DNA from 4 places in the Absicoccus intestinalis genome. Region 1 is predicted to be linked to each of the others. Evidence: predicted binding sites of a transcription regulator. Region 1 holds the regulator's gene; each other region holds the start of a gene.
What was found. Region 1 encodes Rex, which represses fermentation and respiration genes when NADH is low (regulators of the CRP and FNR family bind a similar motif). Its sites were predicted from a motif close to GTGAANNNNTTCAC; they were not measured.
Positions count from the first base shown of each region.

Region 2: MOZ64_RS08230 (phosphoglycerate kinase) is a predicted target of Rex. The motif match lies at 1,935-1,948, and genes of this name have one in related genera.
Region 3: gap (type I glyceraldehyde-3-phosphate dehydrogenase) is a predicted target of Rex. The motif match lies at 1,737-1,750, and genes of this name have one in related genera.
Region 4: MOZ64_RS02340 (acyl-CoA dehydrogenase) is a predicted target of Rex. The motif match lies at 1,629-1,642, and genes of this name have one in related genera.

Region 1 is NZ_JALBUS010000008.1:32,439-35,634, reverse strand. Features, by position in the region: gene MOZ64_RS06435 (NusG domain II-containing protein) at 1-272, shown strand, start outside; gene MOZ64_RS06430 (Gx transporter family protein) at 269-775, shown strand; gene MOZ64_RS06425 (hypothetical protein) at 772-1,374, shown strand; gene MOZ64_RS06420 (redox-sensing transcriptional repressor Rex) at 1,459-2,109, shown strand; gene asnS (asparagine--tRNA ligase) at 2,337-3,196, shown strand, end outside.
Region 2 is NZ_JALBUS010000012.1:47,019-50,214, reverse strand. Features, by position in the region: gene glyA (serine hydroxymethyltransferase) at 1-1,191, shown strand, start outside; gene MOZ64_RS08240 (23S rRNA (pseudouridine(1915)-N(3))-methyltransferase RlmH) at 1,191-1,661, shown strand; gene MOZ64_RS08235 (hypothetical protein) at 1,723-1,911, shown strand; gene MOZ64_RS08230 (phosphoglycerate kinase) at 2,019-3,196, shown strand, end outside.
Region 3 is NZ_JALBUS010000007.1:99,813-103,008, reverse strand. Features, by position in the region: gene MOZ64_RS06270 (pyridoxal phosphate-dependent aminotransferase) at 1-1,162, opposite strand, end outside; gene MOZ64_RS06265 (Lrp/AsnC family transcriptional regulator) at 1,162-1,656, opposite strand; gene gap (type I glyceraldehyde-3-phosphate dehydrogenase) at 1,807-2,820, shown strand; gene MOZ64_RS06255 (hypothetical protein) at 2,925-3,098, shown strand; gene cysS (cysteine--tRNA ligase) at 3,111-3,196, shown strand, end outside.
Region 4 is NZ_JALBUS010000003.1:24,019-27,214, forward strand. Features, by position in the region: gene MOZ64_RS02330 (carbohydrate kinase family protein) at 1-278, shown strand, start outside; gene MOZ64_RS02335 (thiolase family protein) at 355-1,584, shown strand; gene MOZ64_RS02340 (acyl-CoA dehydrogenase) at 1,748-2,887, shown strand; gene MOZ64_RS02345 (electron transfer flavoprotein subunit beta/FixA family protein) at 2,907-3,196, shown strand, end outside.

The DNA.
Region 1 (3,196 bases):
AAGTCGCGGTTGTCCAAGTTGCCAACAAAGAAGTATTACGCATCGATCTAAGACAGAATAAAGAATATACCGTAAAAGGGAAGTTGGGACCGGTTCATATTCAGGTGAAAGATGGTGCAGTTCGCGTGCGACAAGAAAACAGTCCACATCATACGTGTTCCAAACAAGGATATGTATCCAATGCGAATACGCCCATTGTTTGTCTTCCCAATGAAACCGTGGTTCAAATTGAAGAGGGAAATGATTCCAGTGAGGATACGGTGATTCAATGATGAATACAAGAAAAAGTGTCAATTTAGGATTTTTGATGGCCGTGGGCATTCTTTTACAACTCATTGAAAGCTTTGTGCCCATCGTGATGATCGTTCCCGGATTTAAGATTGGACTCGCTAATTTAGCTAGCTTATTTGCCTTGATGATCTATGATAAAAAATCCATGTGGATCGTCGGTATGGGTCGGATCTTTTTAAGCGCCATACTACAAGGGACGCTTTTTAGCGTCGCCTTCTGGCTTTCGTTATCTGGCGGCTTGTTGAGCTTGCTGGCGATGTCGATTGGTGCCGATGTCAAGGTATTTTCTATCTATGGCATTTCCATCTTGGGAGCCGCTTTTCATAGCGTAGGCCAAGTGATTGCCGTAACATGGATCTATCAACAATATTTTATGCAGCTGTTTTTGCCAATCTTATTGGCCCTTTCCATTGTGAGTGGTTTAGTTGTGGCCATCCTATCACAAAAAATGCTGGATCGATTGAAAGGAAGGATCGTTGAATGACGCAACCATATATGGGCGCTTTAAAACAAGTCGAACGCCTAATGCAAGATAGTTTGGGAACGTATTCGCAAAATTCCATGAATCAATTACATGATCTTTGTATCCAAATGAGCCAGGATCCCGTGTATGATGTGGATTATTTAAAATTGATGGAATTATATGGCCGAAAATATCGCAAAGAAAAAAACGAAGAAGCCTTACGATTTGTGGTCATGCGCATGCAACAAGTTTCCTTAGCCAGACAAACGCCCAAACGTACATATGCAGGGGTCGTTTTTACCAATCGACCATTGGATGCTTTTACCATAGCCTTTCTAAAAGAATTTCCATCCCTTTTACATACGTATGAAGAACGCTATAAAGTACGTATTTTGCAGATTGCGACGCTCGTTTTTGTGGTGGCACTGATCGTATTGGTCTTGCTTTTTCATTTATCTTTTTTGATAATTTGGCTGTCCTTGCTTCTTATGTTTGGTGTTTTTGTTTATTATACCTTTCAGTATGGATATGCCTCCATTGTCAAAGAGCAAATGCAAGATTTGATTCAATTTGTGGATCCCACTTTGAAAAAGTTAGATGAAAGACAGATGTCCAAATGATTTGTGACATCTATTTTTTTATTCACAACGGTTGCTAAATACTTCACAAGCAGTTACAATATAGATAACTATGCGGAGGTTGTAATGACTACGAATAATAATAATAATAATAAAAATGTACCAAAAGCCACCTTTCAAAGATATCCAGTTTATTTAAAAGCCTTACGAAAATTAAAAAAACACGGTGTGGAACGTGTCATGTCCAAAGAATTGGCCGAACTGGTCAACATTGAACCCACAACGATTCGTCGTGATTTTTCTTTTTTAGGCAATCTAGGCAAACAAGGCTACGGCTATAGTGTAGATCGATTGGTCGAGATCTTTAATCAGCAATTGGGAGTCGATTTTGACGAGAAGATCATTCTCATTGGAGCAGGAAACTTAGGACGCGCTTTGATGAACTACAACAAATGGGATTACGTTGTCGGTGAAATTGTTTGTGCCTTTGATCGAGATGAATCAAAGATCGGGATGGAATTATATGGTGTTCCCGTCTATTCGATGGATGAACTAGAAGAAAAAATTCCGCAGGGATGTCACATTGCGATCTTAACGATCACGCACGGCGTTCAAAAGACTGTTGATCGCTTGGTGGAGTGCGGCATTACCGGATTTATTGATTTTACATCCAAGCATTTTAATGTCCCAAAAGGGGTTGTTGTCAAGAGCGTGGATGTGGTATCATCAATACAAGAATTGGTTTTTGAATCCAATTCCATGAATAAAAAAGCATAGAAACAGGACGGACATATCGACAGTAGCGACTTGTGATGGTGAAAGACAAGAATAGATATCAAAGAACACCTGTGGAGCTGGACTGGAGAAAATAAGTAGACAGTCTCGTTCGATACGTTACATCGATCAAAGGGTACATATTCATATGTAAATGAGGATGGCACCGCGGTTTATTAAATCGTTCCTTTTAGGGAGCGATTTTTTTATTTTCTGGGAGGAGAAGAACAATGTTAGTTAAAAAAATGAAAGAACAAGCCGCCCAATTGGATGGTCAAAAAGTAGACATTCAAGGGTGGGTGCGTACCAATCGCGCTAGTAAAAAAATTGGTTTTATCGTGATCAATGATGGATCGTGTTTTACCAATGTACAAGTCGTTTATGAACAAGATCTACCAACCTTTGAACAAGCGGGAAAGATCACCTTGGGATCGGCTGTAGAAGTCAAAGGAACTTTTGTATATACACCCAAAGGCAAACAATCCTTTGAGATCCATGCGGATTCCATTGAAGTATTAGGCGCTTGTGATCATGATTATCCCATTCAAAAGAAACGTCACAGTTTTGAATATATGCGCGAAATTCCACATATTCGACCACGTGCCAACAGCTATTATGCGATCTTCCGTTTGCGTTCGGTGTTGAGCATGGCCATCCATACCTTTTTCCAAGACCAAGGCTTTGTCTATGTCCATACACCAATCATTACGGGCAATGATGCCGAAGGAGCTGGCGAATGCTTTACTGTCACGACCCGCAAAGACGACAAATATGATCAAGATTTCTTTGGGAAACATGCGCAATTGACCGTATCTGGTCAGTTACATGTCGAACCCTTTGCATTGACGTATCGCAATGTCTATACCTTTGGACCTACGTTCCGTGCGGAAAATTCCAATACGACTCGTCATGCCTCGGAATTCTGGATGATCGAACCCGAATTGGCCTTTGCCGATTTAGCCGATGATATGGATTGTATTGAAGCCATGATCAAATATTGCATCAACTATTGTTTGGAACATGCACCCGAAGAAATGGCATTCTTCAATCAATATGTCGATAAAGGCCTGTTGGAACGAATCACGCATGT
Region 2 (3,196 bases), on a different contig from region 1:
GAAGAACAACGACAATTGGACAATGTAGAATTGATTGCGAGTGAAAATTTCGTATCCAGAGAAGTTCGGCAAGCGCAGGGTTCGGTATTGACCAATAAATATGCGGAAGGGTTGCCAGGTCATCGTTATTATGGTGGTTGTGTCAATGTGGACAAAGCTGAACAATTAACGAAAGATCGTGCCATGAAATTATTTGGTGCCGAATTTGTGAATGTACAGCCGCATTCAGGGGCACAAGCCAATATGGCTGTATACAATACGATCCTACAACCCGGTGATATTGTGATGGGAATGAATCTAACATCGGGTGGTCATTTAACGCATGGTTCCAGTGTCAATTTTTCAGGGAAACTTTATCATTTCATTGAATACAATGTGAATAAAGAAACAGAACGAATTGATTATGATGAATTGGAGCACATGGCCATGGTCATCAAACCAAAATTGATCGTAGCGGGTGCGTCTGCGTATCCACGAATCATTGATTTTGAGCGTTTTGGTGAAATCGCCCATAAATGTGGTGCCTATTTGATGGTGGATATGGCTCATATTGCCGGATTGGTTGCGTGTGGACTGCATCCAAGCCCGATTCCATATGCGGATTTTGTAACAACAACGACCCATAAAACTTTGCGTGGCCCTCGTGGTGGTATGGTTTTCTGCAAAGAAGAATTTGGTAAGAAATTAAATTCATCCATTTTCCCAGGTCTACAAGGAGGACCATTGGAACATGTCATTGCGGCTAAGGGTGTATGTTTATATGAAGCGATGCAGCCAGGTTTTAAGACTTATATGGAACAAACGTTGAAGAATGTACAAGTCATGGTCAAAGGCTTCCAGGATGCGGGTTATCGTTTGGTTTCTGGTGGTAGTGACAATCATTTGTTGTTGGTGGATCTAAAAGGTTCGAAAGGTATGACTGGTAAACGGGGTGAATATCTATTGGATCTGGCTGGTATTACCGTGAATAAAAATACCATTCCATTTGAAACGGAAAAACCATTTGTGACTTCTGGTTTACGTATTGGTGCGGCTGCCATGACGTCTCGTGGTTTCAAAGAAGCGGAATTTGAAAAAGTCATTCATTGGATCGTCGATGTTTTGGATCACGATGATGAAGACTATGCAAAGCGTGTACGTGAAGATGTTGTGGCTTTGACTCGTCAATTCCCGGCAGAGGCGCAAATTTAATGCGTCTGATTGCCATTGGCAAGAATAAAGATCGTAGTCTGCAACAATTACAGAAAGAATATATAAAGCGTTTATCCTCGTTTGATACCATGGAGATCGTAGAAGTAAAAGATGAACCGAATGTGCATACCGATCGGGATAAAGAAGTGGAATTGATCAAAGAGAAGGAAGGTTTGCGTGTCTTAGACAAGATCAAACCTTCGGATTGGGTGATTCTTTTGGATCTGAAGGGGAAGATGTTGGATAGTATTGATTTTGCTCATAAAATGCAAGGGTGGCAAGATCAAGGGGCACATCTGGTCTTTGTGATTGCGGGATCATTAGGTCCTTCGCAAGCTTTGATCGACCGGGCGGATTTTCGTTGGAAATTATCCGATCTAACGTTTACGCATTTAATGACAAGGATCCTTGTTTTAGAACAGGTCTATCGGGCGTTCATGATCAATCATCATCGTCAATATCATAAGTAAATAAGGATACGTTTTGTGTTATTTTCGCTGTAAGAAAGGGGATTATGGTTTAGGGGATACCATGAAATTATATAGGGGATTGATTTGTGTCAATATTGTTTTTGCATGTTTGATCTTATTTGAGATCATTGGTTATGCTTGGTTGATGCATAAACAGCCAAGTTTAGCTTGGCAATTGGATATCGTATGCATCGTTGGTTGTGTGATCGATATCATTTGGTGTGTACATGCATGGATCGAGGAGCGTTAAAGATGGCTCCTCGTTTTCTTTTTGTGAAGTTTTACACGAACGTCTAGGAAAACCCAAAATCAAGTGTTATAATAAATACGCATATTTATACAGTAGGAGGAGTTTAAATGGCAAAAAGAACTGTAAAAGACCTTGATGTAAATGGAAAAAAGGTCCTTGTACGTGTTGACTTCAACGTACCAAGACAAGATGGAGTGATCACGGATGATAACCGTATTCAAATGGCTCTGCCAACGATCAAGTATTTAGTTGAAAACAATGCGAAAGTCGTATTATTCTCACATTTAGGTAAAGTAAAAACAGAAGAAGACAAAGCAAAGAACAATTTGGAATGTGCTGCTGTTCGTTTACAAGAATTATTGCCAGATACAAAAGTAAGTTTCTGCCCAGAAACGAGAGGGGCTACATTGGAAAATGCTGTAGCTGCTTTGAAAGATGGCGAAATCTTAGTTGTTCAAAATACACGTTATGAACCAGGTGAATCGAAGAACGATCCTGAATTAGGAAAATATTGGGCAAGCTTAGGCGATGTATTTGTGGAAGATGCTTTTGGATCTGTGCATAGAGCGCATGCATCTACGGTTGGTATCCCAACAAACTTAAAAGAAAATGCGATTGGTTTCTTGGTAGAAAAAGAAGTAACCATGTTAGGTAAGGCTGTAGACAATCCTGTTCATCCATTCATTGCAATCATTGGTGGATCAAAAGTTTCCAGCAAGATCGATGTCATCGATAACTTATTGAAGAAAGCCGATAAAGTCATCATTGGTGGTGGAATGGCTTACACATTCTCTGCTGCGCAAGGTGGTAAGATTGGTGATTCTTTAGTTGAAGAAGATAAGATCGATTTAGCGAAAGAATATCTTGAAAAAGCAGGTGACAAATTGGTATTGCCAGTTGATAATGTGATCGCCGATGCTTTCTCAGAAGATGCAAATACACAATATGCCGATGCTGGTCAAATTCCAGATGGATGGCAAGGATTGGATATTGGTCCAAAATCGGTTGAATTGTTCAAAGAAACATTGGCTGGTGCCAAAACCGTAGTTTGGAATGGACCTATGGGTGTATTCGAAATGAAGAAATTTGCGAAAGGTACAGAAGAAATCTGTAAAGCCATTTCGGAATTACCAGATGCAATTACTGTCATCGGTGGTGGAGATTCTGCTGCAGCCGCAAAACAATTAGGATATGCAGACAAATTCTCTCATGTATCCACTGGTGGGGGTGCTTCACTTGAATATATGGAAGGTAAGACATTACCAGGTATCGCAATCATTAGCGA
Region 3 (3,196 bases), on a different contig from region 1:
TTTGATAATCAATATCTTTTAAGAATTGTTCAATGCGTACGCAAGCTTCTTTGATGTGATTCAAACTATAGGCATAAGAAATACGGATGAAACCTTCACCATGTGGACCAAAGGCATTGCCAGGTACACATGCTACGTGTTCTTTTTCTAGTAGTTGACTACAGAAAGTTTCACTATTCAGACCTGTCTTTCGAATATCGGCAAATACATAAAATGTACCATGCGGCATATTGGTATGTAGACCCATCGCATTGAGGCGATTTACCAATAGGTTCCGACGATGGTTGTATTCTTCTCGCATCATCACGACATCGGGATAGCCATTCTTCAAAGCTTCAATAGCAGCATATTGACTCGCAACAGAAGCCGACATGATGACATATTGATGAATTTTTGTGATGGCTTTCGATAAAGGGGCATTGGCAAGAATATAGCCAAGTCGCCAGCCTGTCATCGCAAAGGCTTTCGAGAAACCATTAATGACAATGATCTGATCACGGACTTCATCAAATTGGGATAGAGAAGCAAACTCTTGATCAAAACTCAATTCAGCATAGATCTCATCACTTACCACAAAGATACCAGATTCTTTTAAAATAGGTACTAATTTGGCATAGTCCTCATGTGTCATGACCCCTCCGGTCGGATTGGATGGGTAATTGATGATCATGGCTTTGGTTTTTGGACTGATGGCTGCTTTCAGATCTTCTGGTTTCAATTTAAACTCATTTTCTTTGGTCAGAACAATGGGGACACAAACTCCACCGGCTAAAGCAACGGCCGGTTCATAAGCTACATAATTGGGATCCATGACAATGACTTCATCACCTGGATTTAATAGAGCGCGCATGGAAATATCAATGGCTTCACTTCCGCCAACGGTGACGACGATCTCGGTTTGTGGATCGTAGGATTGTTGATAGTGTTCTTTGTGGAATGTAGCAATTTCTTGTCGCAATTCCAATAAACCTCGATTGGCGGTATAGTGTGTCTTGCCATCGGCCATCGAGGCCATGGCGGCCTGGCAAATGTGCCATGGTGTGGAAAAATCGGGTTCACCCACACCAAGGGAGATCACATCATCCATGGTGCTTGCTAAGTCGAAGAACTTGCGGATGCCACTGGGTTTCATTTTTTCAACAACAGTAGAAATGGATTTCATTATGGTGTCACGACCAATCTATCGGTATCATCTTCTTTGATGGATTCCATCAATACACCGGATTCTTTATATTGTTTCAGAACAAATAAGGTTTTTGTTGAGATCACACCATCGACACATGCAATGGAATCGGAAACAAAGCGGGCTACCTCAAACATGGTCTTGCCCTCAACCAAGCATAAAAAGTCACAATCACCACTCAATAAATACATGGTGGTCACTTCCGGATAGTTCGCAATGACCATGGCTGTTTGGTCATAGCCACGATTGCGTTGAGGAGAACAAGAAACTTCGATATAGGCCATTACTTTTTCATTTCGTTGGGCGCGGTTGTAGTTGATTACGGTATGATAACCACATATGATCTTTTTATCTTCTAATTCTTTGATCTGATGGGAGACATCTTCTACATTTTCATTTAAGATATCCGCAAGATCTTGTGGACGTAAACGAGCGTCTTTTTCTAACAAGTCTAATAATTGATTTTGATTCATAAAAACCTCCTTGGAGACATTCTATCATGAATTGAAAAAAGGGGATAGATATAACGATAATGAAAGCGGTTATATACGTTGTGAAACGATTGACAAACAGGGTGGCATTTTCTATAATATGGATGATTGATTAAAGGAGGAATTACTGATATGACAGTAAAAGTTGCAATCAACGGTTTTGGACGTATTGGACGTTTGGCATTCCGTCAAATGTTTGGTGCTGAAGGGTATGAAGTAGTAGCTATCAACGATTTAACAAGCCCTGATATGTTAGCCTATTTGTTAAAATATGATACTACTCAAGGAACGTATGCATTAGCAGATACAGTTGCTGCTGGTGAAGGTTCAATCACTGTTGGTGGAAAAGAAATCACAATTTACAAAGAAGCCGATGCTTCTAAATTGCCTTGGGGTGAATTAGATGTAGATGTTGTATTGGAATGCACTGGATTCTATACTTCAAAAGCAAAAGCACAAGCTCATATTGATGCAGGTGCTAAGAAAGTCGTCATCTCAGCTCCAGCTGGATCTGATTTGAAGACGATCGTTTACAATGTTAACCATAAGACATTGACTCCAGAAGACAAGATCATCTCTGCTGCATCTTGTACAACAAACTGCTTGGCTCCTATGGCTAAAGCATTAAACGAATTGGCTCCAATTAAATCTGGTATCATGACAACTGTTCACTCTTATACTGGTGACCAAATGGTATTGGATGGACCTCAACGTAAAGGAAACAAACGTCGTAGCCGTGCTGCTGCTCAAAACATCGTTCCAAACTCAACTGGTGCTGCAAAAGCTATCGGTTTGGTTGTTCCAGAATTGAATGGTAAATTGATCGGTTCTGCACAACGTGTTCCTACTCCTACAGGATCTACAACGATCTTAGTTGCTGAAGTAGAAGGAAAAGTTACCGTTGATGACATCAATGCAAAGATGAAAGCTTCTGTTACTGAATCTTATGGATACAATGACGAAGAAATCGTTTCTAGCGATATCATCGGAATGCGTTACGGATCTTTGTTTGACGCAACGCAAACAATGGCAGTTGAAACTGGAGACGGAAATACATTAGTACAAGTCGTTTCTTGGTATGATAATGAAAACTCATTCACTAGCCAAATGGTTCGTACAATCAAATATTTCTCTGAATTAGCTTAATTGATGTTCAGATAAAGGAGCACTCTTCGGAGTGCTTTTTTTGTTGGATTGAAAAAAGTGGCTATTTAGAGTATCCTTTAGATACGCATAGAGAGGAATCAACCATGGCGATCAGACAAAAATTATCCGATGAAGATCGGGACGAATTGACCAAAGATGTCAATGATCTTGATAAAGTTTATTTGGAAAAAATGAAAAAAGAAGGAATAGATCCCAAATGGATGGAACAATTCCGTGATTTATCTTTAGAAATGGATAAAAATAAAAAGGAGAAATAGGGAGTGAAGAGAATGAAGCTATACAATAGTTTGACACAAAAAATAGAAACACTAGAACCCATCGTTCCAGGAGAAGTTTCTATGTACGTGTGCGGACC
Region 4 (3,196 bases), on a different contig from region 1:
CTTCCAGTATTTGGACACAAGGATCGAAGGGATGTATCTATCAAAATCAAGTATATCCAAGTTATCCCTGTAAGGTGATGGATACAACAGGAGCTGGTGATGTTTTTCATGGAGCTTTTGCGTATGGTATGGATTCTGGATTTGATATTCCTTCTTGTATTCGCATATCGAATATGGCTGCAGCGATGGTTTGTGAGGGACTGGGTGGCGTTCTTTCGGTACCAACATGGGAATCCGTTAATGAACGGTTATCTATTTGTGAAAAAAATCGCAAATAATTTGTGAAAATATTGACAAGGCTATTCTTTTATGGTAATTTTAAACACGTAAAATGATTATATACGGAGGTAAATCATGGAAACAAAAGATGTAGTCATTGTCAGTGCATGTCGTACTGCCATTGGTAAATTCTTGGGTGAATTTAAGAATATTTCTGCCCGTGAATTAGCTATCGAAGTTGGTAAAGAAGCTATCAAACGTGCTGGAATTCAACCAACGGATGTAGATGAGATCGTTATGGGTCAAGTATACGGTGGTATGCAAGGTTCATTACCAGCTCGTCAAGTATCGATGCGTATTGGTATGTCTAAAGAAAGTAACGCAGTTACTGTAAACCAAAACTGTGCATCTGGTATGCGTGCATTGGAAATTGCATGTAACGATGTACAATTAGGAAAAACGGAAATTGGTTTGGTTGTTGGTGCCGAAAATATGACACAAGCTCCATTCTTGTTGCCAAAAGCACGTATGGGATATCGTATGGGAAGTATTCCTTCAGCTGGCCAAGCTGAAATGTATGATTCATTGTTGCATGATGCATTATATGATGAATTATCTCAAGGACATATGGGATGTACAGCTGATAATGTTGCTAAATTATATGGAATCACTCGTGAAGAATGTGATGAATTAGCCGTTATGTCACATTCACGTGCATGCAAAGCAACAGATGAAGGTAAGTTCAAGGATGAAATGATTCCAATTATTGAACATACACGTAAAAAAGGTGATATCGTTCATGATACAGATGAACATATGATTCGTGGATGCAACATGGAAACAATTTCAAAATTGCGTCCTGTATTCAATAAAGATGGTGTAACGACAGCTGCCAATGCTTCTGGTATCAATGATGCTGCCGCTGCTGTTATTGTTATGTCAATGGATAAAGCCAAAGAATTAGGTATCAAACCAATGGCTAAAATGATGTACATCTGTGGAAAAGGTGTAGATCCTAAATACATGGGTCTTGGACCTGCTGTTGCAATTCCAAAGTGCTTGTATGCTGCCGGTGTTAAATTCGAAGATGTTGATTACTGGGAAGTAAACGAAGCGTTTGCTGCTCAATTCATTGGTGTAGAAAGAAAATTGAAAGAAGATTACGGATATATCGTAGATCGTAACAAAACGAACTTGAATGGATCAGGTATTTCTTTAGGACACCCTGTTGGATGTTCCGCATTGCGTATCACAGTTACGTTATTGTATGAAATGATTCGTCAAGATGCCAAGATTGGTTGTGCTAGCCTTTGCGTTGGTGGTGGACCAGCTATGGCCGGTTTGTGGACACGCGATTTCGACTAATCAAAACAGAAAGAAGATAGGTGAATGCTTATCTTCTTTTACTTGTAAATAAATTCACAAAGTCATTGACTACCGAATGCATTCTCGGTACAATTACATCGTATGAATGGGATTTCATACCAAATTTGAAGTTGAACAATAAGGAAAGGAGAACTTTAAATTTATGGATTTCAATTTTACAGAACAACAACAAATGATGCAAATGTTGTTCAGAGAAGTTGCTGAAACTGTCGTTAAAGATAACGCAGCGGATGTAGACGAACAAGAAAGATTCCCTAAAGAAAACGTAGAAGCTATGCGCCAAGCAAAGATGTTGGGAATCCCATACCCTCGTGAATATGGAGGAGCTGGTGCTGATTATCTAAGCTATATCTTAGCTGTTGAAGAATTAGCTAAAAAATGCTGTACAACATCTACGGTATTAAGTGCACATACTTCATTAGGTACTTGGCCAATTGCGGCTTTTGGTACAGAAGAACAAAAAGCAAAATATTTAACTGACCTTTGCACAGGTAAGAAGATTGCTGCCTTTGGTTTAACCGAACCAAATGCCGGTACCGATGCTGCCGGTCAACAAACAACAGCTGTTTTAGATGGTGATCATTATATCTTGAATGGTACAAAGATCTTCATCACAAATGCTGGAGAAGCAGATGTTTATATCATCTTCGCTATGACAGATAAAACAAAAGGAAATCATGGTATTTCTGCTTTCATCGTTGAAAAAGGATGGGAAGGATTCACATTCGGTCTTCATGAAAAGAAATTAGGTATTCGTGGTTCTGCTACTCGTGAGTTGATCTTCAATAATGTAAAAGTACCAAAAGAAAACTTGTTAGGAAAAGAAGGACAAGGATTCAAGGTTGCGATGAAGACATTGGATGGTGGTCGTATTGGTATCGCCGCACAAGCAGTTGGATTGGCACAAGGTGCAATTGATGAAGCCGTTCCTTATGTAAAACAACGTAAACAATTTGGACGTCCTATTGCTCGTTTCCAAAACACGCAATTCCAATTGGCAGATATGCAAACCAAAGTAGATGCAGCTCGTTTGATGGTTTACAAAGCTGCTATGGCTAAAGAAACGGGTCAGCCTTATACGGTATTAGCTGCAGAAGCTAAATTATTTGCATCCGAAACAGCTATGGAAGTAACTACAAAGGCTATCCAATTATTAGGTGGTTATGGATATACTCGTGACTTGCCAGTTGAAAGAATGTTCCGTGATGCTAAGATCACTGAAATCTATGAAGGTACTTCTGAAGTACAAAGAATGGTAATTTCAGGATCGATGTTACGATAAGAAAGGATTGAATACTCATATGAAAATCGTTGTTCTAGAAAAACAAGTTCCCGATTCAACAGAAATCACAGTTGATAAAAAGACTGGTGCATTGGTTCGTGATGGTGTTCCTGCAATTACGAACCCCGATGATCTAGCTGGTTTGGAAGCTGCATTGGAAATTAAAGATAAAAACCCAGACACTGAAGTTGTCGTTATGACTATGGGATTGCCAAAAGCTGCCGATATGTTAAAACAAGGTGTAGCTATGGGCGCTGACAAAGGTGTCTTATTAACAGACCGTGTATTAGGTGGATCTGATACATGTGC